4 regions of the Alkalihalophilus pseudofirmus genome follow, and region 4 is predicted to be linked to each of the others. Evidence: riboswitches for the same ligand, from Rfam matches in the RefSeq annotation. Region 4 holds a riboswitch; each other region holds the start of a gene.

Region 1 (4,358 bases), 2.0 Mb from region 4:
ACTAAGTTCCTTAAATTGTATTCAAAAGATTCTGTAAATAGTAGCCGCACTAAAATATTTTTTATCAAAATTATTTGACAATTATTTCGACAAGTCTATTTAGTGCATCAACGTGTAGTAGTATCCGTTTTTGTAACCCCTCCATTTTTTAGAGTTATCTGACTATTCACTTTTTGATTATAATGATTTGCTTGGTGTTTGTCAAAATAATTTTAAGGAAATTGTCACATTTTTCGAAGGTTTTCTCAAAAAATGTATAGGAATTAGGCAATATGATCCAAAAAAGGCTTCTGCTTGGCAGCAGAAGCCTTTTCTTTAGGACTCGATCGGTGTTGATAACTTTTTCAATATAAGAACTGTGATTACTAATAATACAAGAGCTGCAGCAAGCGTTAGAAGCACACTTCCTGTCGCACCTAGTACAAGGTAGGATATCAATGTAATAACGGCAGCCACAATCGCATACGGAAGCTGCGTGACTACGTGGTCAATATGATGACTTCCTGCTCCTGTAGAAGATAAAATTGTCGTATCTGAGATTGGTGAACAATGATCTCCAAAGATTGCACCTGCAAGAACGGCTGCAAGCATTGGAAGCATCATTGTGATATCAATAACAGCGGCCATCTCTCCAGCAATAGGAAGAAGCAGCCCGAATGTACCCCATGATGTACCCGTTGAAAATGCTGCAAATCCAGCAATTAAGAAAAGGATTGCAGGTAAGAACATTGGGTGAATATTGCCATCTACAAGAGAAGCTAGATATTGACCTGTTCCTAAGTCGCCGATGATTGAAATAATCGTCCATGCAAATAGTAAAATATAGATCGCTGGAAGCATCGATTTAATCCCGGCCCAAATCGTTGCACCAAGGTCACTTGCTTCGGTTTTCTTAACAATATTGAGCACAAGAGCCACTGCAAAACCGATAATACCACCATATAATAATGATGATGCTACATCAGTATTTTCAAATGTAGAAAGAATGGTTGCGGCACCTTCTGATGCTTGAATACCTGTAATAATCATAAAAGCAACTGTTCCTAAAACTAAAGCAACAATCGGCCATACAAGATCGCCGACACGGCCTTTATCACTAACTTTAAGATCTTCTTGATCTCCTGGAATTGCACCAGAATCAGGGTCAACAAGCTCACCAGTTTTAAATGCACGCTCTTCATGTACTCTCATTGCTCCAAAATCAAGCTTAAAGAATACAACCGCTAGAACCAGCCCGATAGCAACTAGTGCATAAATGTTCATCGGAACCATCAGCATGAACGCTTGTAAGCCTTCATACTGCGTCACACCATGTGTAGCTAAAATGCCGGCAATAATTGTAATGATGTATGCTCCCCAGCTTGATACTGGTGCGATAACACACATAGGTGCTGCTGTAGAGTCAACCAAGTAAGCAAGCTTTGCACGAGATACACGGTGACGGTCTGTTAATGGTCTAGACACGTTACCTACTGTTAAGCTGTTGAAATAATCATCGATAAAGATAATAATCCCTAACATCACTGTTACAAGCTGTGCGCCAACACGAGTTTTGACACGCTTTAATGCCCATTCTCCAAACGCACGGCTCCCTCCAGAACGAGTAACGAGCGCCGCCATCATACCAAGCAGTAATAGGAAAAAGATAATATAAAGTTCCCAATCATTAATAGCGCCGTCTACGACAAAGATTGCCGCAACAATTGATACAATTTCAGCTACACTATCAACAGGATTATACCCGTTTAACATTAGTGCACCGACGATAATACCGACACCAAGTGATAATAGTACGCGTCTAGTTAAGATAACCATCGCAAGTGCTAGTATTGGTGGCAGCAGCGATAAAATTGAACCTTCCATTCGGTCCATCCCCCTTTTTTGAGTTTGTTGATACAGGGATGCATCCTATACTCGGATAAAAGAGTATAAAAAAAGCCGATAATGGCTACCCATTATCGGCTTAATAAGCACAGGTATCCCCATCACAACAGTAGTTCTCCACAGTCTATTGACTGTGACAGTGTTACACTTCTTCAATGCAACCCCAGCAGAAAAGGTCTGACTCCTCTTTTCCACTTCGGCAAATGATCCTTTTCACACTTCTCTACGTTGTCATCCTCCAAGTGTGTACTTATCTGCATTCGCGCCTCTACCCCACCATGTTGATGAGGCAACTTCATATTAAGTTTGCCGAATTATCTTATCATAGTTTTACAAGGTTGACAATGTTAATTATCGCCACCGCCTAAGGAATTACCTGGTGCTGGTATAATCATACTGCCGCCGTTCCCGCCGTAGTATTCAGGAACTTCTCCTTGAATGTTAATGAGGCCAACTGGAATTGTCGTCTTAATCGCTTCTGTATTTGTAGCAAAAGGAATGACAATCTTCACATCCACCACGACATCAAAATTAACGGAAATGGTCGTATTATTAATGCCCGTGTTAAATGTCTTCATATTAAAATCGGTTTTCACATCGCCAATTGCCGAGAAACGAACAGGGACTTGCGGTCCTAGGTGAGCAAGTAAGGCATTATTCGTTGCCTGCCCAAGCGGAATCGTGTATATAATTCCCCCGTCTGAGGTAACAGCCTCTTCATTATCAAACGAAACATCAAACGCCTCGCCTTGTTCTACCGCCTTTAGATGGCGCTGAACGCGGTTTGTTGCTTCTGAGAGAATACGGTTGTACATTTGCGTATTGAACTGAACTGTATTATCAGCATCACGAATAAACAGCTCTTCTTGATTAAGGTCTGATGCGATCTTTTTAGATACCGCATCATTTATCGCTTTTGTTGCAATGACTCTCGTTTCTGTTGTGGCAATATGAACAAGCGTCGGTCTGATTCCTTTCTCAATGATCCAAAGGCCTTGGACGGTTAAAATAACAAAGATTAAAAAGGATAAGAGCAGTACATAGCGAAATGGCAAGGGACCTTTCCGGGGTCTCGATCGTTTGCCGAATCTCATGTTGAAAACCCCCTTTGCAAAAACTATATGCAGCAAAGGGGGACAAATTGACTTCTATTTAATTATGCTTGATTACTTTTTACGCTCATACGTACAAAACCTATGAGGATAGAGGTTTTTCTCATCGACTGTACCTGCCTCATCGGATACCTTCTCCCACTCGCTTTCTTTTATTTTTGGGAAGTAAGTGTCTCCTTCAAAGGTTTCGTCAATGTGAGTAATGTAGAGGCGGTCCGTATCATTCCAAAACAGCTTGAATAATTCGGCCCCACCTATAATAAAACATTCCTCTTCTTGTTTGGCGATGTCTAATACTTCTTCTAATTGATGAACGACCTCACAGCCCTCTGCGTTGAAATCTTTATTTCTCGTTAAGATCACATTTCTGCGCTTTGGAAGAGGCCGGCCGATCGATTCATACGTTTTACGCCCCATCACAATGGTATGCCCTGAAGTAACTCTCTTAAAATGAGCTAGATCAGCAGGCAGATGCCAAGGAAGATCGTTATTTGCTCCGATTGTACGCTTGTTATCCATCGCTACAATATAGGAAATCATACCGATACCTCGCCTTTAATATGCGGATGCGGATCATAATCTGTTAACTCAAAGTCTTCAATTGTAAAGTCAAAGATCGATTTCACTTCTTTATTGATTTTCATTTTAGGAAGTGCTCTTGGTTCTCTTGTTAACTGAAGCTTTACTTGCTCAACATGGTTCGAATAGATGTGAGCATCTCCAAATGTGTGAACAAACTCACCTGGCTCAAGATCTGTTACTTGAGCAATCATCATCGTCAACAGTGCATAAGAGGCAATATTAAAAGGCACGCCTAAGAAAATATCGGCGCTGCGCTGATATAACTGACAGGAAAGCTTGCCATCATTTACGTAAAATTGGAACAAACAGTGGCAAGGAGCAAGCGCCATTTCATCAATTTCTGCTGGATTCCAGGCACTGACAATCAGCCTTCTAGAATCCGGATTATGTTTAATTTGTTCGATCAACTCAGAGATTTGATCAACTACTTTGCCATTTGCGCCTTGCCATGAACGCCATTGCTTACCATATACAGGTCCAAGATCGCCATTTTCGTCGGCCCATTCATTCCAGATTCGAACGTTATTTTCTTTAAGGTATCCAATATTGGTATCACCTTTTAAGAACCACAATAATTCATGGATAATCGAACGAAGGTGAAGCTTTTTCGTCGTCAGTGCCGGAAATCCTTCCGCTAGATCAAATCGCATCTGATAGCCAAAAGTACTTATCGTGCCTGTCCCCGTACGATCTGATTTTGTTTCACCATTTTTTAAAACATGCTCACATAAAGCAAGATATTGGTCCATTTATGTTCAACTCCTTTATTTTACGCTTGCA
Region 2 (4,358 bases), 1.8 Mb from region 4:
ATTGCTATGATATAAGAAATGATAATAACCCTAAAGGGGGAAAGAAATTGACTTAACCCTAATTTCATCGTGTAGTACCTCCGTATTCATTCGCGCTTAAGTATACCATTTCCGTATTAGAGAAACTATAAGCGCTAGGAAAAAAGTAAGCACTTTTCCTTATATTTCCCTACGATTACCTCCCAATACTTCTGAGATTCCTTCTATATTCATTTGGACAGCTAGAAAGAGACCTTTTATAATATAAGAAGAGGAGAGGTGTTTTTCTACATGGAATTTAGAGACGAGACATTCGGTTACGATTTACTTAGAAATGATATTTTAAAGGAGGTCTTCGGGCAAGAGCATGACTCTATTTTGTACTGGGTTGGAAAAGCCCTTGCTCGCAAGTACCCGTTACATACAATCGAGGAAACCATCGATTTTTTTGAAAAAGCAAATTGGGGTACCCTGTCATTAGTAAAAGAAAAAAAGCAAGAACGGGTATTTGAGCTTCGCGGTGAATGGATGGATAAAAACGATGACCGCAGTTATCAATTAGAGGCAGGATTTCTAGCCCAGCAAGTAGAAACATGGCTGTCCTCTTATACTGCTGCTACTCAGACAAAGAAAAAAGGGATTATTCATATTCAAGTCGAGTCCGATCTGCATGACACGATTGAAGCGTAAAAAAAGCGATGCATGAGTGCATCGCTTTTTCCTTTATACTAATTGTGCCGCTTGTTCTTCTTCATGTACTTCGTCTAATTTAAACGCATCATGTAAGACCTCAACTGCCATCACCATATCGTCTTCAGATACAACAGCCGACACTTTAATCTCAGATGTGCTGACCATTTTAATAAATATTTCATTTTTAGCTAGGGCCTCAAACATTGTAGCAGCCACACCCGGGTTTGAAATCATGCCTGACCCTACTATCGATACTTTTGCAAGATCTTCTTCATGATATAAGTGTTCAAATTCAAGTTCATTCTTTGCTTGCTCTAAGCGTGCTACTGTTTCTTTCAGTGAGCATTGAGTAATAGAGAATGAGATATTTACATGATCTTCGTCGTATTGGTTTTGAATAATGATATCTACATTTACTCCGTTGCTTGATAAAATAGAAAATAGTTTTGGCAGGGTATCCATACGGTTTGGCAGACCTGCAACTGTTACTTTTGTAACATCATTCTCAAATGCAATCCCTCTTACGATTAAATTTTTCTCCACTGTAACTTCCTCCTCAATCATTGTTCCCGTTTCTTCTACCATGCTTGATGCAACCATTAATGGAACTTCATAATTTTTCGCAAACTCTACCGCTCTTGGATGAAGTACACCTGCTCCTAAGTTTGCCATCTCTAACATTTCATCATAAGATACCGCCTGCAGTTTACGTGCCTTCTTCACATAACGTGGGTCCGTCGTAAATACTCCGGTTACATCTGTATAAATCTCACAACGGTCTGCCCCTACAGCTGCAGCCAGCGCAACCGCTGTTGTATCTGAACCGCCTCTTCCAAGTGTTGTAATGCTGCCATCTTCTGTTACACCTTGAAAACCTGCCACAACTAGTACTTTGCCTGCTTCAAGCTGATTTGTTAACCGTTCTGAATCAATTTCTTGTATTCTTGCATTTCCATGAGATGCTTCTGTTAAAATACCTGCCTGACCGCCTGTATAAGATACGGCATCTACCCCGCGCTTTAAGAGTGCCATTGTAAGTAAGGAGATCGTCACTTGTTCTCCCGTGGATAAAAGCATATCCATTTCTCTCTTACTTGGATGATCCGTAATATCACTTGCTAAACTGACAAGCTGATCCGTTGACTTCCCCATCGCTGAAACGACAACAATCAACTCACTCCCTGCCTCTGCTGCTCGTGTAACACGGTCTGCAACATTTTCAATTTTTTCTACAGAACCAACTGAAGTTCCGCCATATTTTTGTACAATCCTTGCCATTTCGCCTCATCCTCTCAATCTCTTCACGCGCGATTCTTTTGATCGACTGGATGTGTTATACCTTTTTGCGTACAAAAAAAGCAACAATAAGGAAAACCCCTCACCGTTGCTTGTCATACCGTACAGGTACCACACTACTCCCTTTCTCACGTGAGATAGTTCTCCACAAGACTATTGGGTATAGTCAAGTGACAGCCTTACCCCTATTCGAGATAAGTCCAGCATGTATAGTTATGAGGTCTATACAAACTTCGGCGAATTCCCCTTTTAACCAGTGTCAAAGAACCTCATCGTTCTCGACTGGCTTACTAATGGTTTTCGCTCCTCTACCATCACTTCATTGTTTTGAAGTGCGGCATATTTAATTGTTTTTCATTCTAGCAGAGGATAACGTATGTTGCAACAAGAAATTTAATCTTTCTCATGCAGCTTTTCATATATAGCTTCTGCTACGTTCTTTGGCACCCCTTCTACTGCTAATTCTTCAATCGTCGCTTCCTTCATTTTTCTCACGGACCCAAAATGCTTGAGCAGCTGGCGTTTTCGTTTCTCTCCTACACCAGGGATCTCATCAAGCACAGATTGAAAGAAGGTTTTTGACCTTGTTTGTCTATGAAAGGTAATCGCAAACCTGTGAACCTCATCTTGTATTCTTTGAAGTAAATAAAATTCATGGCTGTCTCTTTTTAACGGAATGACTACCGGAGGGTCGCCCATTAATAATTGTGAGGTACGGTGCTTTTCATCTTTAGCAAGTCCGCAAACCGGTATAGAGAGCCCTAATTCATCTTCGATTACTTCTTGCGCAGAAGCAATCTGACCTTTTCCTCCATCAATGACAATTAAATCAGGCAGCGGTCTTTCTTCTTGCAGCAGCCTCACATAGCGCCTTTTTACAACCTCGCGCATTGAACCGTAATCATCTGGACCTGTCACTGTCTTGATCTTGTATTTCCGGTAATCTTTGCGGCTTGGTTTCCCATCTAAAAAGGTCACCATTGCGGAGACAGGATCTGTTCCTTGAATGTTTGAGTTATCAAAAGCTTCTATGCGATAAGGAGTTGCAATCCCCATCGCTTCTCCTAATCGTTCTACTGCTTTGATCGTTCGATCTTCATCCCGCTCAATTAAAGAAAACTTTTCTTTTAGCGCAAAAGATGCATTCTGGTTGGCTAAATCCAGCAGCTCCTTTTTCTTACCTCGTTTCGGATGAGCTGTCTTCACTTCTAATAATTGTTCAACCAATTCACGATCTACCTCTTCTGGCAGGAGTATTTCCGCTGGCTTAATATGATCTTTTTGAAGATAAAACTGCCCTACAAATGTAAGCAGATCATCCTTAGCTTCTTTATAAAATGGAAAAATCGACACATCACGCTCGATCAGCTTTCCTTGACGTATAAAGAACACCTGCACGCACATCCAGCCTTTATCATAAGCAAAGCCAAATACATCTCGATTAATATGATCATTAATGGTCATCTTTTGCTTTTCTCTGACTTGATCCATATGCTGCAATAGATCTCTTAATTCTTTGGCCCGCTCAAAATTCAACTCTTCTGAGGCTTTCATCATCTTCTCTGTAAGATCTTCTTTAATCTCATCATGACCTGAACGCAAAAATTTAGTGATTTCTTGAACCATCTCTTGGTTTTGCTCTTTTGTGACCTCATAAACACACGGCGCTAAACATTGACCGATATGATAATATAAACACACTTTATCGGGCATCGTTCTGCATTTACGCAATGGATATAAGCGGTCTAATAACTTTTTCGTCTCGTTAGCCGCTCCTGCATTAGGATAAGGACCAAAATACTTCCCGCCGTCTTTTTTTATGTTTCTTGTTGTAATCAACCGCGGATGTTCTTCATTTGTTATTTTTAAATACGGATACGATTTATCATCTTTTAACATGACATTGTATTTTGGGTCATGTTTTTTTATTAAGTTCATCTCGAGAATAAGCGCCTCGATATTTGATGAGGTCATAATATATTCAAAGTCCACAATCTCACTAACAAGCCGTTGTGTTTTCGCATCATGAGAACCAGTAAAATAAGATCGCACTCGATTTTTCAAAACCTTTGCTTTCCCTACATAGATAATGGTTCCTTGACGATCTTTCATTAAATAACAGCCAGGCTGATCAGGCAAGACCGCTAGCTTTTCCTTCAGGTAATTTCCATCTTTCTGATTCACTTACATGTCTCCCCCTCTCCATTACAGCGAAACTTATTGCTGTAAATCCGATAGCTCTAACCTATTGGCTGCAAGATCTAAACATATGTTCTCTCACTCTATTGTTAGCGACATCTAAAAAAATATCAAGTATGAAGCAGCAAGCACAGCAAAAAATCGCGCTCTCTTTTGAGGGCGCGATTTCATAATGAATTATAGGTGTTTGT
Region 3 (4,358 bases), 210 kb from region 4:
TATAAAATGAGATCGTTGGATCATCGAATAGTGCTTGATAATTCTCAATATGCGACACAGCACCTGTTTCATATCTTTCTTCCGCAATTTCTCTCATATGATCTAAGCTGTCTGTAGACCCAGAAGACAGTAATACATCGATGACTGTTTCAATTCCTTTTTCATAATCATCTGTAAAAGCACCTTTATTTGTATATAATTCGAAATACACTTCATGTCTATGTAAAATTTCTGAAGCCTTTTTTACGGTTTCATTATCAAGGGAATAAACATCTAAGACTTTTCCATCAGCAGATTGAACTTCTGCTCCGTTTACACTGATAACCGGACAGGTAAGTTTTGCTTCATCTAAAGGGATTCTTGCTTCTTTATCATCTCGGCCTGTGGCAATCACTACTTCAATTCCGCGTTTTTGTGCCTCTTTTATCGCCTTAACATTCTCAACTGTTACCTTGCGTTCATCATCTAATAATGTTCCATCCATATCAATTGCGATCATTTTCATTTTTACCACTCCAATTTCTATTCTGTTACCCTTTTCTTCTTATTTTAATCAAGTGAAGAACGAGCCGCAAATTTAGGATCTTTTGTGAGCGGTTACAAAAGTATAGATAAATAAAAAAACAGAAGAACTTGAGTTCCTCTGCATGATTTTTAAGATTTTAGCTGGTCATCAAGTTCTTGATTAAGATCATAAAGCATCTGATCTGCGTTTTCTGAAGTGGTTCGCTCAATTAAATGAGACATATGATTTCCAAGCATCATGACCCCAAAGAAAATTGTAAAAAAGAAGACAACTAAAAAGACAACCACTACACATCCCTCCCGGTAGTCAAAGTTCGAGTTTTGCTCTTTTGTCTACCGTATGTAGATAGGAGATGTCCTCATGCATAATTTTTCCTGTTTCTCTAAATACTAATAGCATTAGACGATATGGGGTGATGATTATGAAAAAACAAATGTTTTTAATCCTTGCTGGTATAAGCATTCTTTTTGCAGGGTGTATGCAAGATAACAGCGCTGATCTGATGGAGGATATTAAGCAATCTCAGACAGAAGGAACGTTTGGGGCTCAACGTTTTTCAAATAATACAGACCAGAATCACGCTATCCGCCGTGCTGACACGGAACTCCTAACTTATGCAAAAGAAGCAGGCGTATACCTAGAGCAAACGATCAATCAATTAGAAGACCTGGCTCCGACTTTCCAAGAGGATTCATTTCAAGCAGACTCACTTCATTCTGTTTTATCAACGATCCATTCGATAAAACAGAACAGTGAACGCTTCCATAACATACGTATCCCTCATGAATTTGAAGGCTTTCACCAAATTCATATAGGGTTTATCACTGAATTAACAGACCTTGAGCGGGTCATAGATGACATGAGAGAACCAGTCGACCCAAGACAAGCCTTGAATGCCCGTGTCCATTATGAAAATATTATGATTTCCCATAAATCAATGGAACGTGAATTTATGTCTTTATCAGAAGACTACGGGTTTCACTAAGTTCTCTTGGAACCTGTGATGAAAAAAAATAAGGCATGCGGATGCATGCCTTATTGATGAGACAATCGCTCCATTCTCCTTAGAAACTGGCGATCGCTTGTCACTATAATTTCGTGTTTCGGGTAATAGCTCTCTGCCATCCCTTCAATCATATCCTGCAGGGATTTAAGATTTTGGTTATCTGCTGCAACACCTATGACCAATGTTTGATCATCTGATAGCATATATACTTTATTTACCTCTTCAAGGTTTTCAAGTGTCTGCTTTAAATCATCTTGGCCTTGCTGTTTAGTTAAAATCGATTGACCGCTAATCATATCCCGTTTTGTACGATTAGAATATCTCACCTTATCTCTTAAAATCCCAGGCCTGCTGTTTTCAATTCTACGGCCCATATGATTAACACCCTCATGCTTCATCCCTAAATCCCGGTTGCCTGAAACATAGTCATAATGGGTAGTAAGCCTCGCTGTTGAATCGGTTAAGCCTTTCGGGGCAGCATCCGGAACCATCATATCCATTAAAGGCCCTTCGAAACTCCTCGCCCGCTCTACACCTTACCCGCTGTATCCCTGATCACGATGTGAGTTCGCTCCTAATGTAGCTTTTTGTTCTATAGAGCATCCACTCATGATGATTAAGAAGAGCATCGTTACGACAATCCTTTTCATTCTTTTCCCTCCTTTGCCTTAGTGTTTGCAAACTTTTCGCTGAAGAAACAAAAAAACACCCAAATCAGTTCAATTGTTGTTACCAAATGAGACAACAATCCATTTGTTATCCTATAAATCCCATTTTTCTTCTTGCGATGTTTGTCGAACCTTTTCTAATAACGACTTATTATGACTACTTTGCAAGAATGACTTTTCAACTTTCCTGCAATGGGTATAATAATCTTTGTGTGAAAAAAGACATGACTTCAACAAGACCCTTCAGAAAAAATAAAATAGTCCGTCTTCTTTCGAAAGTTTAAAATTGGAGTTGAAGGGTATGCTAACTATAAAAATTGAATTAAAGCGCAGACAAATGTTTAAGCTAGCAAAAAAATACGGATTCACGTCTCCACAAACAGTTAAATGCAGCCAAGAACTTGATGACCTTTTAAACCAAGTACAATTTAAACAAAATCCAGAGACAGATATGAAAGGTGTCTAAAGTGAAAATTTTTCATTAAATCCATTGCAATCCCCCTTAAGTTTTGATAAGGTTAACTCACAAAATCAATAATCTTTACTTCACATACTGAAGTGAGGGTAGAGGCGCAAATGTCATGAGTAAAGATGCGGAGGAGAATGAGCTCCATTGATGCATTTTAAAAGGGGGATTTGCCGAAGCGTACAAATGCTCATTCTTTCTACGCTGGGACTGTATTTAACAAATACAGGACTGTCATGCAGCACTGTCTGCATGGAGGGCTATCTCACGCATTGGAATGATTGTGCAGCCACAACATGTCCATGCAACAATGAGACTCCCTCATTGTTGTTTTTTTGTGCCTTGGCACATAGCCCGCTCATACTTGAAAGATATTATTACGAATTGAGGGTGAATAGAATGAATTTTGGACGAATACTTACTGCAATGGTAACGCCATTTAATCAACAAGGGGAATTTTGCGTTGACTCTACAAAGAAACTAGTGAGATATCTCATTGAGAATGGTTCCGATGCATTGGTTGTCGGGGGAACAACAGGAGAATCACCTACCCTGTCAACAGAAGAGAAACTAGTATTATTTAAAACGGTGGTAGAAGAAGCTGGCGGACAAGTTCCAGTGATTGCTGGAACAGGTTCGAATAATACGAAAGCTTCAATTGAATTAACAAAACAAGCAGAAGAAATTGGTGTAGATGGAATTATGCTCGTTGCACCATATTATAATAAACCTTCTCAAGAAGGCTTGTACCAACATTTTAAAGTGATTGCAGAAGCAACAAAGCTGCCGGTTATGCTCTACAATATTCCTGGCCGCAGTGCAGTTACGCTTAGTGTCGAAACAACTCTTCGCCTTGCGGAGGTTCCAAATATTGTCTCAACTAAAGAAGCAAGCGGAGACTTAGATGCCATTGCTGAAATCATTGAGCATGCACCTGAAGGATTCTCTGTTTACAGCGGTGATGACAGCCTGACACTTCCAATTCTTGCAATTGGTGGAACAGGTGTCGTCTCAGTTGCCTCCCATATCGTCGGAGGCCAAATGCAGCAAATGGTTAAAAATTATTTAGCTGGACAAGTTCAAGCAGCAGCAATGCAGCACCGCCAGCTTCTACCTGTTATGAACACATTGTTTATGGCCCCTAATCCGACAGCTGTGAAAGCAGCCCTTGAATTAAACGGCGTTCAAACAGGATCTGTCAGATTGCCTCTTATTCCACTAACGGCTGAACAAAAACAAGAGCTTGTACGTATCATTAAACCTACTATGAACTTTTTTGTGAGCTAAAGGTAATGCCAACGATATAAATATTAAAAAGCATGCAGCCCAAAGGCTACATGCTTTTTTCATGAATAGGAACTTTTCTGACCCAATATCTCTCAGCATATCCCGTACCAAATAACACACCGGCTACAATAAAGAGAAAACCAATTAATTGATACATATGTATCGTTTCCTGGAGAAAGATGGCTGAAAAGACAAGCCCAAAAAACGGGACAAAATTATTAAATATCGCTGTCTGACCAGCGCCAATTTTTTGAATGGCTGCATTAAAAACAAAATGACCAATGGCTGTTGCTACAACGGCAGAAAAGAAAAACACCCCATACACAAAGGGCTGTGCCCCTACCATTGATGCAACCCCTTGCGGTTCTACAATCAAGCTCACGATAAACAGGCCGGCAGAACCAA
Region 4 (4,358 bases):
AGCGATGAGACTACTTCCAAGCCGCCCATGTCTGCGCCAACCTACATCTGTTTCATTACTTGCTTTAATGGCAGGTCAAGGCGAACTAGATCTTCATATGATTCTCGTTGAATAACTAATTGTGCTTCTCCTTTTTCTACAAATACAACTGGTGGTCTTGGAATGCGGTTATAGTTATTAGCCATTGAATAGCCGTACGCACCTGTACAGAATACAGCTAACACATCTTCATGTGATGCTCTTGGCAGTGGAAGATCCCAAATTAACATATCTCCACTTTCACAGCATTTCCCTGCAATAGAGAATGTTTCTGTCGCTTCCTCGTCCGCACGATTTGCAAGAATCCCTTCATACTCCGCTTGATAAAGTGCAGGACGGAGATTGTCACTCATTCCACCATCAACAGATAAATAATGACGAACATTTGGAATTTCTTTTCTTGAACCTATCGAATATAAAGTAGTACCTGCATCCCCAACTAGTGAACGACCTGGTTCAATCCAAATTTCAGGGATCTCCATTTGATGAGCAGCTGCCTTTTCTTTAATAACATGAACCATTTTTCTCACATACTCACCAACAGGCAGCGGCGTATCACCTTCAATGTAACGAATGCCAAATCCGCCCCCTAAATTAAGAACGCTTGGGGTAAATCCTAATTCTTCACGCCATTTCTCAATAAATTCAAAGATTTTTTCAACAGCCATTACAAAGCCGCTCGTCTCAAATATTTGTGAGCCGATATGTGAATGGATACCGAGCAGATTAATATGTGGATCTAGTAGTGATAATTGAATCGCCTGGTCTACTTGGCCGCTTTCTAGGTCAAAACCAAATTTTGAATCTTCTTGTCCTGTAGAAATATAATCATGCGTGTGTGCTTCTACACCTGGTGTAATACGAAGCAAGATATCCATTTTCACATCATGACGAGCACAAATATGTCCTAATTGTTTTAACTCATAGAAATTATCAACAACGACACAGCCAATTCCTGATTCCACAGCCATTTCAAGCTCTGCTAAGCTTTTGTTGTTGCCGTGAAAGTGAATACGTTCCATCGGTACACCCGCTTGAATCGCTGTATAGAGCTCACCGCCTGATACAACATCTAAACTCAACCCAAGTTCATCAGCAAGTTGAAACATTGCAATACAGCTGAAAGCTTTAGATGCATAGGCTACTTGATAATTTACACCTTCTTCCCTAAATGCCTCCTGAAACTGTTCAGCTCTCTCTTTAATTAATGCAACATCGTATACAAATAATGGTGTTCCGTATTTATTTGCTAATTCAATTGTATCGACCCCGCCGATTTCTAGATGACCTTTATCATTAATAAGACTTGAACCGTGCATATACATAGAATCTCTCTCCTTTTATTCCTGTCTATACAAAAAAAGCAGCTAATGTTGTTACACTAGCTGCCCTAATATGCGCAAGAGTAACCTCACTTCTAGAATAGTCCTCCACTACGAATGTAGTGACAGTTCGTTCATTGTTCACAAACGACCCAGCACTTATTTCATGGCAAAATAAGCGCTTCGGCAAATTGACCTTTCCATTTGGTTCTAAGCCAGCCATCAGCTCCCCAATTGTACTCATTCGTTTTGCGCCTCTACCCCATTATTCATGAGGTTCATTAAATTGTTGTAACTACTTTAGCACACAAAGAAGAAGTCATCAACCCTAAATAGAGAGAGAAAGCCATTTTTATATAGGTATTTAACGCTTCAGCCTTACCTTCCGCTAGGTTTTTGTTTAATCGGATCTTGCGGATTAACGATACTTGGACGCCATCGAACTGAAGGCACAGTAGAACGAATAAGTATCTGCCAAATAGCAGGCGGATCAAACGGAATAAACGGCCACAAGTAAGGCTTGTTGAATGTTTTGAGGCCGGCGAGTAATAGAACAAAGATCGTCGTACCTATGACAAGGCCAGGCACCTTAAAGAACGCTACTAAAATAATGAGAATGACCCTAGTAATTCTAAGCGCAACGCCAAGCTCATAACTAGGTGTAGCAAACATCCCAATTGCACCTAGAGCCACGTATAAAATCACTTCCGGTGTAAAATAGCCGACTTGTATAGCAATTTCACCAATCAATAATGCAGCTACTAACCCTAGTGCCGTCGCAAGCGGAGAAGGGGTATGAATAGCTGCCATCCTCAAGAGCTCAATCCCCATTTCGGCAAATAATATTTGCAGCACCATCGGTATATTATTCGTTTCCTCAGGACCGATAAACTCAAGTGCAGCAGGCAAAAGACTTGGCTGCATTACAAGCAGGAGCCAAAACGGCAGAATAAACAAAGAGAAGAATATCCCTATGAAACGTGTCCATCTAAGAAAAGTCCCTACTGCTGGCGATTGTCGATACTCCTCAGCATGCTGAACATGGTGGAACAATGTGGTCGGTGCAATAATAACACTTGGCGACGCATCAACTATGATGATGATATGACCTTCAAGCAAGTGAGTGGCTGCCACATCAGGCCGCTCTGTATACCGTACGAGCGGAAATGGATTTGCCCCTTGCTTTACTATATATTCTTCGACAATTTTGTCTGCCATCGTAAGTCCGTCAATTTCAATCGCTTCGAGTTCCTTTTTAATAATATCAACCAACACAGGATCAGCAATGCCGTCAATGTAGGAGACACAGATGTCTGTTTTAGAGCGTACTCCGACTTGCATAATTTCATTACGAAGACGCTCGTCTCGGATTCTCCGTCTAGTTAGAGCAGTATTAATGATAATATTTTCGGTATAGCCATCTCTTGCTCCACGTACAACACGCTCTGTATCAGGCTCTTCTGGTCCTCGGCCGGGATATTGACGAACATCAATAACAAAAGCTTCTTCTTCTCCTTCTACAAGGATAAAAATAAGGCCAGAGAGCATTTGCGTAATCGCATTGTCCATTGAATGCGTTTCTTCTACTTGAACATGGGTTAAATGGTTTTTGAACGCCTCTTTAATATTGTGAGTTTTACGGTGACGAACATCTAAGTCCATCAATTCCTTCATTAATTCGATCACGTAAAGACTATCAATTAAACCATTTACAAAATAGATGCTTGTCTTGCGATCAAGGATGGATAACGTTCTAACCCCTACATCAAATGATTCACCTAGCCCCAGCCTTTCTTTGAGCCGCGTCTCATTTTTTGTGAAATCCCGGCTAAAATGTTCTTCATGTATTTCCTTTTTTTGACTCACGGTAGCCACTCCTCTCTAAGATGAGATTAACTGCTTGTTTTGTTACCGGACAGCCTTTTTTTAACGTATCAAGCCCTGCCATCTTTCCTATATCACCTATCCCGACAATAAAAGGGATATCAAGCTGATCTAGAATGTAGACAGTATCTCCATTAATTCTGCCAATCTCCATGTCAGCGACCCCATCTTTGTCTACACCATACTCGGTCAGCTCTCCGTAACGATCAATGCTTATATCTACTTTTGCCCATTCGCATGAATGAGTCGAGGAAGCAACAGCAATGGCACCTAGCACCTCTATATTGGGATCAGTGGCCACCACTCGCATCGCCCTCTCCCCTGGCCCCTCATATTGATAACCGCAATCATCAAACATAACTAAAACGGGATCTGAAGGTGTGCTAAGAATCATTTCAACAAGCTCCTCTCCAGATACATGAGTTGGATTCCCCCAAGAATGACTGATGCACCTGCCTCCTATATCGACAGCTACTTTTTCAACTGCTTGCTTCGCATGTTCGTCGCCATCGGTAATCAATATGACTTTCCTTTGTTTTTTCTCTAACACACCTTCACCCCCTCGGCTTAAAAACTAAAGCAACTAAAAAACTAAATAAAATTGCTGATGATATACCAACAGATGTCACTTCAAAAATGCCCATCCCAACACCAAGAAACCCAAATCTCTCACCTTCTGCCATTGCCCCGTGAACGAGCGAATGACCAAAGCTTGTAATCGGGACGGTCGCACCCGCCCCTGCAAAGTCAATTAAACGGTCATATAAATGGAAGCCGTCGAGCAATGCACCGAGTACTACCAAGGCGCTTAATGTATGAGTAGGAGATAATTTCCCTACATCTAAGAGAAGCTGCCCTATAATACAAATAACCCCCCCTACAATAAAAGCAATGACATATTCCATCAGCTATCCTCCTCTAGCTCAAATGACACAGCATGGGCAATACAAGGAATGGTTTCTTTTTGCTGAATCATTAAAGGACTTAATAAAGCGCCTGTTGCGACAACTAAAAGACGTTTAATGATCCCTCTCTCCATCTCCTTCATTAGATAGCCAAATGTGACAACAGCAGGGCAACCTGCTCCGCTGCCTCCTGCAAAAACAGGCTGCT

Evidence for each region. Region 4 has a riboswitch for lysine ahead of lysA (diaminopimelate decarboxylase). Riboswitches for the same ligand answer to the same signal wherever they lie in the genome.
Region 1: another riboswitch for lysine. It lies ahead of PQ478_RS18370 (Na+/H+ antiporter NhaC family protein); the one in region 4 lies ahead of lysA (diaminopimelate decarboxylase).
Region 2: another riboswitch for lysine. It lies ahead of PQ478_RS16865 (aspartate kinase); the one in region 4 lies ahead of lysA (diaminopimelate decarboxylase).
Region 3: another riboswitch for lysine. It lies ahead of dapA (4-hydroxy-tetrahydrodipicolinate synthase); the one in region 4 lies ahead of lysA (diaminopimelate decarboxylase).

What each region holds. Positions count from the first base shown of each region.
Region 1 is NZ_CP117835.1:3,473,522-3,477,879, forward strand. Features, by position in the region: gene PQ478_RS18370 (Na+/H+ antiporter NhaC family protein) at 316-1,863, opposite strand; lysine riboswitch at 1,987-2,163, opposite strand; gene yunB (sporulation protein YunB) at 2,232-2,978, opposite strand; gene PQ478_RS18380 (dihydrofolate reductase) at 3,051-3,536, opposite strand; gene PQ478_RS18385 (thymidylate synthase) at 3,533-4,327, opposite strand; gene PQ478_RS18390 (HD-GYP domain-containing protein) at 4,343-4,358, opposite strand, start outside.
Region 2 is NZ_CP117835.1:3,169,674-3,174,031, forward strand. Features, by position in the region: gene PQ478_RS16855 (TrkH family potassium uptake protein) at 1-68, opposite strand, end outside; gene PQ478_RS16860 (YslB family protein) at 271-669, shown strand; gene PQ478_RS16865 (aspartate kinase) at 703-1,950, opposite strand; lysine riboswitch at 2,099-2,287, opposite strand; gene uvrC (excinuclease ABC subunit UvrC) at 2,362-4,152, opposite strand; gene trxA (thioredoxin) at 4,345-4,358, opposite strand, start outside.
Region 3 is NZ_CP117835.1:1,565,130-1,569,487, reverse strand. Features, by position in the region: gene PQ478_RS08115 (Cof-type HAD-IIB family hydrolase) at 1-505, opposite strand, end outside; gene PQ478_RS08110 (hypothetical protein) at 655-813, opposite strand; gene PQ478_RS08105 (hypothetical protein) at 948-1,511, shown strand; gene PQ478_RS08100 (YhcN/YlaJ family sporulation lipoprotein) at 1,562-2,032, opposite strand; gene PQ478_RS08095 (aspartyl-phosphate phosphatase Spo0E family protein) at 2,502-2,666, shown strand; lysine riboswitch at 2,758-2,937, shown strand; gene dapA (4-hydroxy-tetrahydrodipicolinate synthase) at 3,066-3,953, shown strand; gene PQ478_RS08085 (DMT family transporter) at 4,000-4,358, opposite strand, start outside.
Region 4 is NZ_CP117835.1:1,356,391-1,360,748, reverse strand. Features, by position in the region: gene lysA (diaminopimelate decarboxylase) at 42-1,364, opposite strand; lysine riboswitch at 1,455-1,629, opposite strand; gene PQ478_RS07025 (spore germination protein) at 1,740-3,227, opposite strand; gene spoVAEA (stage V sporulation protein SpoVABEA) at 3,202-3,795, opposite strand; gene spoVAE (stage V sporulation protein AE) at 3,800-4,150, opposite strand; gene spoVAD (stage V sporulation protein AD) at 4,150-4,358, opposite strand, start outside.